2 regions of the Sporosarcina trichiuri genome follow, and region 1 is predicted to be linked to the other one. Evidence: predicted binding sites of a transcription regulator. Region 1 holds the regulator's gene; the other holds the start of a gene.

Region 1 (7,248 bases):
CGTTATGATCTTCCGCAAGCGCCCTATTCCAGCAAGTGATCACCTATGTACAGGAACACTTCGTATATCAATGAATTACTTCTTCTTTTTCGCTTCTTTGTCAGACATCTTATTCATTTGAGCCATCATTTGATTGATTTTCTTTTGAGAAGGTTTTTGCCCCATCTGCATCATCATCATGCGGAGCATATCTTCATTAATCGGCGGGTTTTCTTTCAGATATTTCATCATGTATTGACGAGCCAAGAAGAAGCCAAGAGCCACCCCGGCTGCAAGTGCAACAATGATTCCAACAATCCACCAAACAGTCATACGTACTACCTCCCCTGCTGCAATAGTCCAAGTGTTTCCACCAAGTAGGATTATACAGCATCGCAGTCCATCTTCGCAACGTCTCAATCACGACTTTCAGGAATTACGGCATTCACTCGAACGCGCTGCAGCGATTTCACTGGGCCAGAAGGCATCCTGCGGACAGGACGTGATCAGATGTGCGAATCGGTTTCAGCCAGCCCCACTCGCACGATTCATCCATCACTGCGAAATATCGGTCTTCCGCACTGGAGAGGGCAACGAACAAGTCCAGGTCGAGCATACGGGATCCGTGGCAGGTCGCATGAAGGGCATGGCTCGAGAAGCCGACGTCAATCGTTCCTTTCAGCGGATGGGTCAGTGTATACTTCATATCGCCTCTGTCGATTGTATGAAAGTTCTTGCCAAGCTGTTTCATGATCGCATTTTCAATCGCGCCGATTTCCAGACGATCGCACAAGTATCTTACTTCATTCAGATGGGTGTCGCTTCCGTCCGCACTAAGTAAATCATACAGCAGCCGTTCTCTGCCAAGTACGAAGTCCTGATAAGTTTCTTTGATTTTATAGATGCCATAAGTTCGCATGGATGACCACTCCTTTCCTACATCGTATAACAACGATTTCAAAAAGACTGTCAATTCACGGAACGGAAGTCGACTAGTTCTGTCGAATCACATCGTCGGCGCTGTCAAAAAAAAAAAAACACTGCCTGCAGGCGCCATCCGGAGATGGCTCTGCAGGCAGTGTATAAGAGGGATGGAAACCGCCGGACAGGCAATTACTTGCCGAGCAGTCCGGTCACTTTCTCCATGACGTTCCCTGTATGGAAGCCGTATTCTTTCATGACGATATCTCCAGGTGCGCTGGCGCCGAATGTATCAATCGCCAGTACGTCCCCCTCAGTGCCGACGTACTTGTGCCAGCCGAGGGAAGATCCCATTTCAAGGGAGAGACGCGCGGTGACAGCTTTCGGCAGTACTTGTTCCTTGTAGCCGGCGTCCTGTTCCTCGAAACGATCCCAGGAAGGCATGGAGACAACGGAAACGTCGATCCCTTTGCTGCGGAGCTCTTTCTGTGCGTCCACAGCGAGACTGACTTCGGAGCCGGTGGCAATCAGGATGGCTTCCGGCTGGTCCGCTTCGCTCGGCGAAACGATGTACGCCCCTTTCCGGACACCTTCGTCTGCCAATTCCTTCGATTTTTCAAGGACTGGCAGGTTCTGGCGGGACAGCACAAGCACGGTCGGTTTGTCCGCCGACGTGACAGCAAGCTTCCAAGCCGCCGATGTCTCGTTGGCATCCGCAGGACGGATTACGGACAACCCGGGCATTGCACGAAGGGATGCCAGGTGTTCGATCGGCTCGTGAGTCGGACCGTCTTCCCCTACTGCGATGCTGTCGTGGGTGAATACGTATGTGACAGGAAGTCCCATAAGCGCCGAGAGACGGACTGCAGGACGCACATAGTCGCTGAAGACAAAGAACGTCCCGCCGAAGACATTCAATCCCCCGTGGAGCGCCATTCCATTCAATGCAGTGCCCATTGCGAATTCACGAACACCGAACCAGATATTGCGTCCTTCCATAGTGCCCGGCAGGAAGTCCCCTGCCCCTTTGATTGCCGTTTTGTTGGAACCTGCGAGGTCCGCACTTCCGCCGAAGAACGAAGGGAGTGCTTTTGCAATCGCATTGATGGCATCGCCGGAAGCTGAGCGGGTCGCAATCGACTTGCCTGTTTCATATACAGGCAGCGCAGCGCCGACCGACTCGGTGTCAATACCGTCGATTGCAGCCTTCAGCTGTTTTGCAAGTCCGGCATGTTCAGCTTCATAGGCGCCGAACAATTTGTTCCATTCGGATTCACTGTCCATGCCGTTTTCCTGGATGGACGTCTTGAACGTTTCATAGACTTCCTCAGGTACATGGAAATCCTGATCGAACGTCCATTTATAGTATTCTTTCGTCAATTTCATTTCATCTTCACCAAGCGGCGCGCCGTGGACATCCGATTTACCGGATTTGTTCGGAGAGCCGTAGCCGATGATCGTCTTCACTTCGATGAGCGTCGGGCCGCCGGTGTTCTGTTTTGCCTGTCCGATCGCGTCAGAGAGTCTGTCCGTATCATTGCCGTCTTCCACGCGGATATAATTCCAGCCGTAAGACTCGAAACGCTTCTGGATCTTTTCAGTGAAGGACATGTCCAGTTCTCCGTCGAGTGAAATATCATTGCTGTCATACAGGACGATCAGCTTATCAAGCTCAAGATGGCCGGCAAGGGAGATCGCTTCCCCGGCAACACCTTCCATCAGGTCGCCGTCACCGCAAAGTGCGTATGTGTAGTGATCGACAATGTCGTACCCCGGTTTGTTATAAGTGGCAGCCAAGTGCTTTTCTGCCATCGCCATGCCGACCGCCATGCCGATTCCCTGCCCAAGAGGACCTGTCGTCGCTTCCACACCGGCTGTGTGGCCATATTCAGGATGCCCGGGTGTCTTGGAGCCCCATTGGCGGAAATTCTTCAGCTCATCGAGTGGAAGATCGTACCCGCTCAGATGGAGCATGCTGTACAGCAGCGCAGACCCGTGTCCGGCTGACAGGACGAAACGGTCACGGTTGAACCAGGAAGGATTCGATGGATTGTGATGCATATGCTGTGTCCACAGTACATACGCCATAGGTGCAGCTCCCATAGGAAGGCCCGGATGGCCGGAGTTTGCTTTTTCGATTGCATCGATCGACAATGTGCGGATCGTATTGATCGCCAATTGATCAACAGGTTTGGTCATCGATTAGAACACCCTTTCAAGTTATCTTCATGAAACTAGTTTCCTCTTTCATTGTAATGAAAAAACCGCAGGAATACAAACTGCGGTGGTCATGAGCATTTCCGGCTCAATTCAGGAATTTCCTGTTTTTTGCGTCTTTCACCTTGTCAGGCGTGACATCGTTCCCATCGGGGTCGATCACCTTCACATTTTCGATCGTATCCCTCATCGTCGAGCGGAATGTCTTCAGATATTCACTCCGCAGCTGTGACTGCTCCTTCGCCTCTTCGACCGATAATCCGGTCGTTTTCGCTTTTTTTGCAAGTTCGTTGATCCGCTTGATTTTCTTGTCTTCCAGCAATTGAATCCCTCCTGTTCGTTTCCGTCATTTTAACGTATACAATTACAGGCGGAAGTGCAACCAATCAGTCTCCATGCTCAGATGTATATTCCTGGTAACGGCGATGCACAGTGGCCTTGCTGACCTGGTGGCCGAGCCCCTTCAGGACAGACGTGATCTCTTCGAACGTCAGTCCCTTTTCCCGCAGTGAGACGATCTCCTGCACAGGCGTATCGATCCGTTCCCTGCCTTCCGCGTTCCCCTGGTTCCTCAAGTTGCGTTCAGGGCGGTATCCCGCTTCCACAGCCCGTCTCATCCCTCTTCTGATCTTTGCATTATGTAATTTGCGCTGGTACTCTTCCACGATCGCCAATATTTCGAGCAGCATCGTGTCCATCTCATTCAGTTCCAGCGGTCCGCTGTCATGATTCGTAAATACCGAAGTACCTGTCTTGGCCAGCAGATGAAGGACTGCGACACGGGCATTCCCTCTCCCGAGCCTCGTCTCATCCTGCACCAGGACGGCTCCGATACAATCGTCACGTATGAAATCGAGCAGATCGAGCAGACCTTCACGATCGAGTTCATAGCCGCTGTGCCTGTCGACGAAACTAGCCGCAGTGGTGAAGCCAAGCTCGTCCGCCAGCTTTTCAAGCTCTTCCTGCTGCCGGGAGAGCGACATTTCCTGAGTATCCTTATCTGTGCTTACACGGCAATAGATGACGCAGCGCCCTGCCTTGCCCATAGTTCACTCCTCCTCTGCGAAGACAAGCCGAACATCATCGGCCCCCTGATACGATTGTAAAGGAAGCTTGAGATCTTCTCCTGCCATGATCGCCGCTCCGTCCAGATCATTCAATGCTGCAACTTCCCTGATCCACCGGTCTGCGGGCATCTCTCCCGAGTACCGTTCTGCAAGCGCTGATAATGTATCCCCCTGGATGACCGTCACCTCGACGAATTCATTGGGAACTGAGAATTTCAGTATAAGGACGAATGTTAGGACTGTCAAAACCGCAAAAGCCCCGATGATATTTTTATTCCTATTCAAGATGGCAGCCATGAAAAAAACCCCTTTCAGAATGTACGTTCGCTTCGTTGTTTTTATTATATGCGAACAGAGGTTTGGAAGTCAACCTTGAAATTAGAACCTGTGTTTGCTATATGTACGAACACCTGTTATACTATTTTTATAGAAACAGGCCGCAGCGCTGCCAATGACTGCGAAATCAGCGAAGAGGTGAACACGTTTGAAGAAGATCTCAAAAAGGCAGGAAGACATCCTGTCATTCATTAAAGACGAAGTCCAGAAGAAGGGCTATCCGCCTTCCGTCCGTGAAATCGGTGAAGCGGTCGGTCTGGCCTCGAGTTCGACCGTCCACGGCCATCTTGCCCGGCTAGAGAGCAAGGGTCTTATCCGACGGGATCCTACAAAGCCCCGTGCGATCGAAGTTCTCGGCCAGGAAGATGCCGACGAACTCAAGACAGGTGTCGTACATGTCCCTCTTGTGGGAAAGGTCACGGCAGGACTGCCGATCACCGCAATCGAGAACATTGAAGAATATTTCCCGATTCCCGACTCGTTCGGTACTTCAGAGGACAACCTTTTCATGCTGGAGATCATGGGGGAGAGTATGATTGAAGCAGGAATCCTGAACGGCGACCGTGTCGTCGTGAAGCAGCAGCACACTGCGAGCAACGGTGAAATCGTCGTCGCGATGACTGAAGAGGATGAAGCGACAGTGAAACGTTTCTTCAAAGAGAAAGATTATTTCCGGCTGCAGCCGGAGAACTCATCGATGGATCCGATCATTGTCGAAAATGTATCGATTCTCGGCAAGGTCGTCGGCGTGTATCGTACCATCCATTGAATTAGCAAAAAACAGCACGGACGTCACGTTTTCATGGCGTCCGTGCTGTTTTTTGAGGTTTCCCCCGGCAGGCGGCAGCTTGCGCAGGCCGGCTGGCATTCCGGGAAGTTTATGAGTGCATATCGTGATTTATGATCACTTTGCTTAGTTTATGATCCCTTATCTTCCAGTGAACCTCTCTGCTCCGCTCCCGCTCCGAATACGCGGAGCGAAGCGCAGCCGGCAAATCCGATCCTTGGCTTGCTCCTTTTCTGCGCGGCCGTGTCTGCTGCAGGAACGGGGTACGGGCCGCGTACCGGCGGGTGCCGGTATGTGAAGTTATGAGCGCTTTTCGGATTTTATGATCACTTCCACGTGTTTATGAGCGGAAATCCGGATTTATGATCACTTTCCTGTTTTTATGGTCACTATTGCGGATTTATGATCACTTTTACAAATTTATGATCATTATCCCTGTTTCATGATCGTGTTCAAGATGTCGTTAGCGACCAGGACAAGTTCCGGCAGTCGCCCGGGCCTGTCACTTGATAAGACCCAGTTCCTCCAGTCGGCCGACCGCACTCAGGATGGCCGCCTTGACGTGCTCGTAGGTGAGGCCGCCCTGGACGTACGCCGTGTATGGCGGCCGGATCGGACCGTCCGCTGTCAGTTCGATGCTGGAGCCCTGGATGAACGTACCGGCCGCCATGATGACATCATCGGCATATCCCGGCATGTACGACGGCACCGGGCTGACATGGGCGTCGATCGGCGAGTTTTCCTGGATGGTCTGGCAGAATGCGATCATCTGCTCAGCGCTGGCAAATGAGACGGATTGGATCAGGTCAGTCCGCTTGGCGGAGAAATGCGGCGCTGTCTCCAGTCCATAGGAGGCGAGCATGCCCGCGGTGAACTGTGCCCCTTTGACCGCCTGGCTGACGACGTGCGGTGCCAGGAAGAAACCTTGATACATTTCACGAAGCGTGTCGAGACTCGCGCCGGCTTCCGCGCCGAGTCCCGGGGAAGTCATCCGGTAGCTGCATTTCTCGATCAGATCCGCGCGCCCGGCAATATAGCCGCCTGTACGCGCAAGACCGCCTCCCGGGTTTTTGATGAGGGACCCGGCCATGATATCGATGCCGACCTCGGTCGGTTCCAGTTCTTCTGTGAATTCACCGTAGCAGTTGTCGGTGAATAGGATGAGGCCGGGGTGCTTCGATTTGATGCGCTCCGCCATCTCCTGGATTTTGCTGATTGTGAACGACGGACGGTCTGCGTACCCGCGGGAGCGCTGGATGGCGATCATCTTTGTTTCAGGGCGGATCTGCCGCTCGACTTCGTCGAAATCGACACTGCCGTCATCCAGAAGATCGACGTGACGGTAGCTTATATTCAGATCCTTCAGCGAGCCGGTATCCTTGTCCCCTCCGGATACGATGGATTCCAGCGTGTCGTATGGTTTCCCGGTAATATAAAGAAGCTCATCACCCGGCCGCAGAATGCCGAAAAGCGTGATGGCGATGGCGTGTGTGCCTGAGATGATCTGACCGCGGACGAGACAATCCTCCGCACCGAACGTATCCGCATACACCCGTTCGAGGACTTCACGGCCTGAGTCGTCATAGCCGTATCCGGTCGAGCCATTCAGATGGAAGTCGCTGACGCGGTTGTTACGGAATGTGGCAAGCACTTTCTGCTGGTTGAACAGGGCGATCCGCTCCGTCTCCTGCGAATATGGCCGTATTTCCGTCTCTATCTTTTCTGCGCGCGCAAGGATTTCGTTGTTCAATTGCTGTATACTCATTCAGGATGCTCCATTCTTGTCCATAGATATACAATCCATTTTAGCAGTTCAGACGCCGCCGGTAAATGAATGAAGCCGGCTGGCGCAGCTGCACATTATAAGAACGGAGGCACGATTCGGTGACTTGGGACATTTTCAGTCTGATTGGGACTGCTGCTTTTGCCATCTCCGGCGCA
Region 2 (7,248 bases), 310 kb from region 1:
GCGTCCGGTTTTTACATAGAGCAGTTCTATGACGATTGCTGCAATCAGGGTGGACACGAGAATCGACCAGCCGGTTGACAGCAGCTCCGTGTAATAGAAGATGCAGCTGAGGATCGCTGATGCTGCAGCGAGCAGGACGATCTTCCGGCTGCCTTTCATGGAGGGCACGAGCAGGGCGACGAACAGCGCATAGAGGGCGATCGACATGGCGGCCTGCAGGAACGGCGGCAGGATGTCCCCGATGAGGTGGCCGGCAGCTGTGAAGCCGACCCAGCTGCCATACGCGACGGCGATGACACCGAATGCACGGGCGCTCGTGACTTTGTCCTCTTTGCTGGTCGCGATGACCGAGAACGTTTCGTCCGTGACACCGAATGCGACCGCAGCTTTCACCGGTTTCGGAGCCGTGTGCATCTTTTCATTGAGCGACGCGGACATCAGGAAATGGCGGATGTTGACGATGAACGTGTTGACGACGATCATGAATGGATCGACGGCATGGGCGAGCAGGCTGAGCGATATGTATTGGGCAGCGCCGGCGAACACGAAGATGCTCATCGCAGTCGCTTCGAGCAGCGAGAGGCCGCCTGTCTTCGCAAGCAGGCCGAATGTGAGCGCAACGGGGAAGTAGCCGATGCCGATGCTGAGACCGGCCCGCAGGCCTTTGCTGAATTCCGATTGGTGCATCTTGCAACCCCGCTTTCTGTTCAGTGGTCAATACTAGTGATTATACTATATTCTATACATAGGACAAGACGGAATCTTTGCACGTTTTCCGAATAGTGACGTACTCAGGGGGAATCACGGATGCAGGAATGGTTCACGGTAGACAAAATCATCGAACTGACAGAGCAGTATCGGGCATTCGGTCCGGCGATCGGCTTTCTTTTGCCGTTCATCGAATCGTTCCTGCCGTTCCTGCCGCTGTTCGTTTTCGTATTCGCAAACATTGCCGCCTACCACGTCATCCTGGGCTTTCTGCTGTCGTGGAGCGGGACGGTCGTCGGCTCCTATATGGTGTTCCTGATCATCCGGAAGTACGGCCGCAGCCGCCTGCTGAATTTCATCACCCGGCACAAGCGGGTGAAAAAGCTGATCGTCTGGGTGGAGAGCAATGGGTTCGGCCCGCTCTTCCTGTTCATCTGCTTCCCGTTCACTCCGTCCGCACTCGTAAACCTCGTCGCCGGGCTGTCGAACATGAAGAAGACCTACTACCTCGCCATCCTCATGGCAGGGAAGTTCGTCATGGTGTTCATGATCAGTTTCGTCGGCTACGACATCCGGGCACTCTTCACCCAGCCGATCCGGACAGCCATTGTCGGGGTAGTAATCCTCATCCTCTGGCTCGCCGGCAAATGGTGGGAGAAACGGGTCAACAAGCGGGTGGAAAACCACGCGCGCGAATGGGACGGCCATAAGCATTGGGAAGACGACTGAAGTTGCAGCGCTCCGCGTCGGCGGGGCGTTTTTGTATGGCCGGATGTAGAGAGGGATTGTGTCCGGCTGCCGATAAATTCGGCGGAGTGTCCGATACTTGCGGCCAACTGTCCGATACCGAGCGCACGGCGGGCCTGACAGGAAACGAGCGAAGCGAGCCCAAGCCAGTCCTTTGAATTATATCCGGATGCCGATAAATTCGGTGATGTGTCCGATAACTCAAGTGAAGTGTCCGATAGTTCAGGCCATCTGTCCGATAAATTGCGCGAGGTGACCGATACCCCGCGCGAACTGTCCGATACCCGCCTGCTCTCTGTAAAATAATACGAACATTCATTCGTAAAATCACACACTCCGCTTTGATTCTTCCAGGCAAAACGATTACAATTGAACTATCAGACTGACAAGGGGGCGGGCTCATGACGCTGCGCATGATAACAGGACGTTCAGGAACAGGCAAGACGTATACGATCGAGCAGGAGATCGCCGGAGCGCTGCGGGAAGACCCGCTCGGCGCGCCGATCATCCTCATCGTGCCCGATCAGATGTCGTTCTCGATGGAGCACAGTCTCTCCTCACGGTTCGGTCTCCATGGGATGGTGCGTGCACAGGTACTGACGTTCAAGCGGCTCGCCTGGCGCATTCTGCAGGAGACCGGCGGCATCACACGCCGGGAAGTGGACGCGTTCGGCTACCGGATGCTGATCCGGAGCGTGCTGGAAGAGAATAAGGATGAGTTCACGCTGTTCCGGCAGGCGGCGGACAAGCGCGGCTTCACCGAGCAGGTCGAGGGCGTTCTGAAGGAATTCAGCCGCTACTGTCTCGATCACACAGCACTGACACAGCTCAACAGCGAATTGACGGCAGCCGATGCGCCCCGGTCCCTGATCGACAAAGCGGGGGATCTGTCCCTGCTGCTCGGAAAAGTCGAAGAGCGGCTCGGCGCGGGCTATGTCGACAGCGAAGGGCATTTGGCGATGCTGACGGAGCAGATCCGGTTCTCGGAGTATATCCGGGAGGCGGATATCTACATAGACGGCTTCGAATTGCTGACGAACCGGGAACACGAAATCATCCGGGAGCTGCTGAAATACGCCAAACGGGTCAACATCGCCCTGCCGACGGACGAAGCGGCAGGCACCGCGGAAGACCACGAGCTGTTCTACAGCCCGATGCGCACGAAGCAGATCATCACGGAGATCGCGAAAGGCGAGGCCATCGAAATCGAACCGGAACTCCGCCTGACGGACGCCCGGCGTTTCCGGAATCCGGACGTCCGCCACCTCGAGGCGCAGTTCGACCGCTATCCAGCCGACCGGCAGACCAGCGCGGGGGACGTACGCATCGTGGAAGCAGCGGACCGGCGTGCGGAACTCCATGCCGTTGCCCGGTCGATCCGGGAGCTCGTCCGGAACGGCAGACGGTACCAGGACATCGCCGTGCTGTACCGCCAGCCTGATGTCTACGACGAATTGATCGAAACGATCTTTCCGCTCTATGAGATTCCGGTGTTCATCAGCCGCAAGAAACCGATGCTCCACCATCCGCTCATCGAGTTCACGCGGTCCGTGCTCGAAGCGGTGACCGGCAACTGGTCGTACGAGGCGATGTTCCGCGCCGTCAAGACGGATCTGTTCTTTCCGTACGGCGAAGATCGGAAACTGTGGCGGGAACGGGCGGACCGTCTGGAGAACTATGTGCTCGCCCACGGCATCCATGGCCGCCGCTGGTTCGACGAAGACCGGTGGCGTGTGAAGAAATACCGGGGCCTTGAGCTGCATACGGACGTCCAGACGGATGAAGAACTTGCCATGCAGGCGGAACTGCACAGCGTCCGCGATCTGATCCGCGGCCCGCTGGAGACGTTCGGCAGCCGGCTGAAACGCGCCAAGGACGGACGCCAGGCGGCCGAAGCCCTGTTCACCTTCATGGAGGACTTGCGGGGCTACGACAAGATCATCGGCCTCCGGGCGGAAGAGGAAACGGCCGGCCGGCTTCTCGGCGCTTCGGAACACGAACAGGCCTGGAGCGGGTGGATCAACGTGCTCGACCAGTTCGTGCTCATGTTCGGAGACGCCGATATGCCTGCAAAAGAAGCGATCCGTGTGCTCGACGAAGGATTCGATACGCTCGAATTCGCCCGCATTCCGCCGTCACTCGACCAAGTGACGGTCATGACGGTCGACCTGGCGACGTTCCTGAATATCGACGAAGTGTTCGTAATCGGCGTGAACGACGGCGTCCTGCCGCAGCGGATCGATAACGAAGGGCTTCTGTCCGATGCGGATCGTGAATGGATCGGGACGATTGGTTTCGAACTGGCGCCTTCCGCGAAAACACGCCTGATGGATGAAACCTATAAAGCATACCGGGCATTCACAGCGGCCGCAGAAGGGCTGACGGTTACGTATCCGCTCGCGGACGAAGCTGGCAAAGCGCTCATCCCGTCGCTGTACGTGCCGCGTCTCGGCCAGATTTTCGAAGGGCTAACGATCGAACCGGCTGCGGCCGACCCGCTCGATCTGCCCGACGGATCGGATGATTGGCCGTACATCAGCCATCCGCGCCCGACACTGCCGTATGCTTCCGCACAACTGCGCAGTTTCGGGACGGATGGCACCATGAGCCCGCTGTGGCGCGCTGTCATCGCCTACTATGAAGACGATCCGCTCTGGTCTTCGATCCTCGCGGGCATTCACGGCCAGAAGAAGACAGGTACCGAGACGGAACGGCTTGCACCCGGTATCACGGCGGGCCTCTATGGCGAGTCGCTGAATTCCAGTGTGTCGCGCGTGGAATCGTATTACAGCTGCCCGTTCCAGCATTTTGCGTCGTACGGCCTCGGCCTGCGGGAGCGGACGGAATTCACTCTGGAAGCGCCGGCGATCGGCGATCTGTTCCATGCAGCACTGAAATGGGTGTCGGATGAAATGATGAGGACAGGGGCGAACTGGGCCGGCCTGACGAAGCAGGACACATTCCGTCTCGCCCATGACGCCGTCGAAAGCATCGCACCGTTCTTCTTCCATCGGATCCTGCTGACGACCAACCGGCATATGTACATCAAACGGAAGCTGACGCATATCATCCAGAGGACGATCGCTGCACTCAGCAGCCAGGCGACGGCCTCCTCGTTCCAGCCGATCGCTGTGGAAGTCGGGTTCGGACCGGGCGAACAGATGCCGCCGCTGTCAATTCCGCTGAAGCGCGGCGGGCAGATGAACCTCCGGGGGCGGATTGACCGGGTCGATGCCGCAAAAGTCGACGGCAAGACGTATATCCGGATCGTCGACTATAAATCATCATCCAAGGCGCTCAACCTGACGGAAATCTACTATGGCCTCTCCCTGCAGATGCTGACGTACCTCGACGTCGCGCTGGAGCATGCCGATGAATGGATCCAGCTGCAGGCGGATCCTGCCGGGATGCTGTACGTCCATGTGCACAACCCGATGATCCGCAGCATCCAGGAATTGTCGGAAGACGCGATCGAGCAGGAAATGATGAAATCCTTCACGATGAAAGGCTACGTTCTCGAAGACCTGTCCGTCGCAAAGGAGATGGACAGCGGCATCGAACAGTCCTCCTCGATCATTCCGGCCCGGGTCAAGAAGGACGGTACATTCTACTCGAATTCCAAAGTGCTGCCGCCTGATGACATGCAGATGCTGCGGTCCGCCGTACGGAAACGGCACGGCCAGGCAGGGGACGCGATGCTCGCGGGGGACACCCGCGTCTATCCATACCGCCTGAAGGAGCATATGCCGTGCACGTATTGTCCGTATCAGGGCGTCTGCCAGTTCGATAAGACGGACCCTGAGGCGGCGTTCCGGCAGTACGAAGATTTGTCGGCATCGGAATCACTCGAAAAAATGAGGAAGGAGGCGGAAGGCGATGCACATACCACCGAAACCCGCTGACGTCACATTCACGGATGCCCAGTGGCAGGCGATCTATGCGTCCGGCCGGGACATTCTCGTCTCCGCAGCGGCCGGCTCGGGGAAGACGAAAGTATTGATCACCCGGCTTATCGAGAAAGTGCTCGACGAAACCAACCCGGTCAATGTCGATGATCTGCTCGTCGTCACGTTCACGAATGCGGCGGCTGCAGAAATGCGGCACCGGATGGGGGCGGCGCTGGAGGAGGAGATCGCCCGCAATCCGGAATCCGCTCATCTGCGCAAGCAGCTGAGTCTGCTGAACAAAGCCCAGATCTCCTCGCTGCACTCCTTCTGTCTGACGATTGTCCGGCAGTATGCCTATCTGCTAGATATCGATCCGGGATTCCGGATCGCGGACCCGACGGAAGCGGCGCTGCTCCGGGACGATACGATCGAGGACGTGCTCGAAGAAGCCTACAGTGCCGATAACCCGGAAGCGATCTACCGTCTTGCGGACAGTTTTACATCCGATCGGAACGACCAGTCGCTCGAACTCCTCATTGACCGGCTCTACGACTACTCGCGGGTCCATCCGGAACCGGAGCAGTGGCTGCGCCAGATCCCTCTTGAATACGAACTGACGGAGGATGCCGACATCGACAGCCTGTCGTTCATCGGCCCGCTGAAATCGGCGATCCGCCAGAAACTCGAGGAAGCGGAGGCGCTCACGCTCGACATGCAGCGCATCGCGGAACAGCCCGACGGTCCGGCGCCGCTCGTGCCGACCGCGGAGGCGGACTTGGCTTGGATCCGCGGGGCGCTCGGAACTATCGAAGAAGGTACCTGGGAAGAAACGTATGCGTATTTCGGACAGCTGAAATGGGTGAAGGCCGGCAGTGTCAAGAAAGATTCCTGTGATGAAGAACTGGCAAAACGCGCGAAAGCGCTGCGGGAGTCCGTCAAAAAGCTCGTCGGCGGCGTTAGGGAATCGTTCTTTGAGCGGACGCCTGCACGCCTGCTTGACGAAATCCGGCTCATGGCGCCGATGATGCATACACTGATCGGTCTTGTGATCGATTTCGGTGAGCGGTACCGTGCCGTCAAGACCGAGCGGGGGCTCGTCGATTTTTCGGATCTCGAGCATTATGCGCTTGGGATTCTGTCGAAGCAGGAAGGGGATGTCCTCGTGCCATCCGATATTGCCGCCGATTACCAGGCGAAGTTCAAGGAAGTGCTCGTCGACGAATATCAGGATACGAACCTGCTTCAGGAAGCAATCATCCAGTTCGTCAAATCCGGTGCGGAAGCGGACGGCAACCTGTTCATGGTCGGTGATGTCAAGCAGTCGATCTACCGGTTCCGACTGGCGGAGCCGGGCTTGTTCCTCAGCAAATACGGCCGATTCACCGAGCAGGCCGCAGGCGAGGGTCTCAAAATCGACCTGAACGCGAACTTCCGGAGCCGGAAAGAAGTGCTCGATGCGACGAACTTCATCTTCACCCAGATCATGGGCAGACGTGTCGGAGAGATCGAGTACGATGAAGCGGCGGAACTGAAGTATGGTGCACGCTATCCGGAGTCCGACACGGCCGCCCATCTGACGGTTCTCTATTCGGAAGAAGAGGAATACGGGGACGAAACCGGGGAAGATCTCGAAAACCTGAAGAATTCCCAGGCAGAAGCCCGTTACATGGCGAAGACGATCAACCGGTGGATGACGGAGAAACACGAAGTGAGCGACGCCTTCAGCGGAGAAAAACGGCCGATCCGCTACAGCGATATCGTCGTGCTCATGCGGTCGATGACGTGGTCTTCGGAGATCGCCGATGAGTTCAAAAGGGCCGGCATCCCGGTCTACGTCGAATTATCGAGCGGCTATTTCGATGCGCTCGAGGTGACGATCATGCTGAACACGCTGCGGACGATCGAC

Evidence for each region. The regulator LexA, encoded in region 1, represses DNA repair genes until DNA is damaged. The targets are predictions, from matches to a motif close to CGAACATATGTTCG.
Region 2: addB (helicase-exonuclease AddAB subunit AddB) is a predicted target of LexA. The motif match lies at 1,764-1,777, and genes of this name have one in related genera.

What each region holds. Positions count from the first base shown of each region.
Region 1 is NZ_CP129119.1:1,242,793-1,250,040, forward strand. It holds gene QWT68_RS06625 (YneF family protein) at 76-312, opposite strand; gene sirA (sporulation inhibitor of replication protein SirA) at 449-898, opposite strand; gene tkt (transketolase) at 1,093-3,099, opposite strand; gene QWT68_RS06640 (DUF896 domain-containing protein) at 3,206-3,439, opposite strand; gene QWT68_RS06645 (YneB family resolvase-like protein) at 3,504-4,163, opposite strand; gene QWT68_RS06650 (LysM peptidoglycan-binding domain-containing protein) at 4,167-4,481, opposite strand; gene lexA (transcriptional repressor LexA) at 4,669-5,289, shown strand; gene QWT68_RS06660 (methionine gamma-lyase family protein) at 5,810-7,072, opposite strand; gene QWT68_RS06665 (trimeric intracellular cation channel family protein) at 7,192-7,248, shown strand, end outside.
Region 2 is NZ_CP129119.1:1,548,542-1,555,789, reverse strand. It holds gene QWT68_RS08200 (AzlC family ABC transporter permease) at 1-687, opposite strand, end outside; gene QWT68_RS08195 (TVP38/TMEM64 family protein) at 808-1,437, shown strand; gene addB (helicase-exonuclease AddAB subunit AddB) at 1,857-5,357, shown strand; gene addA (helicase-exonuclease AddAB subunit AddA) at 5,332-7,248, shown strand, end outside.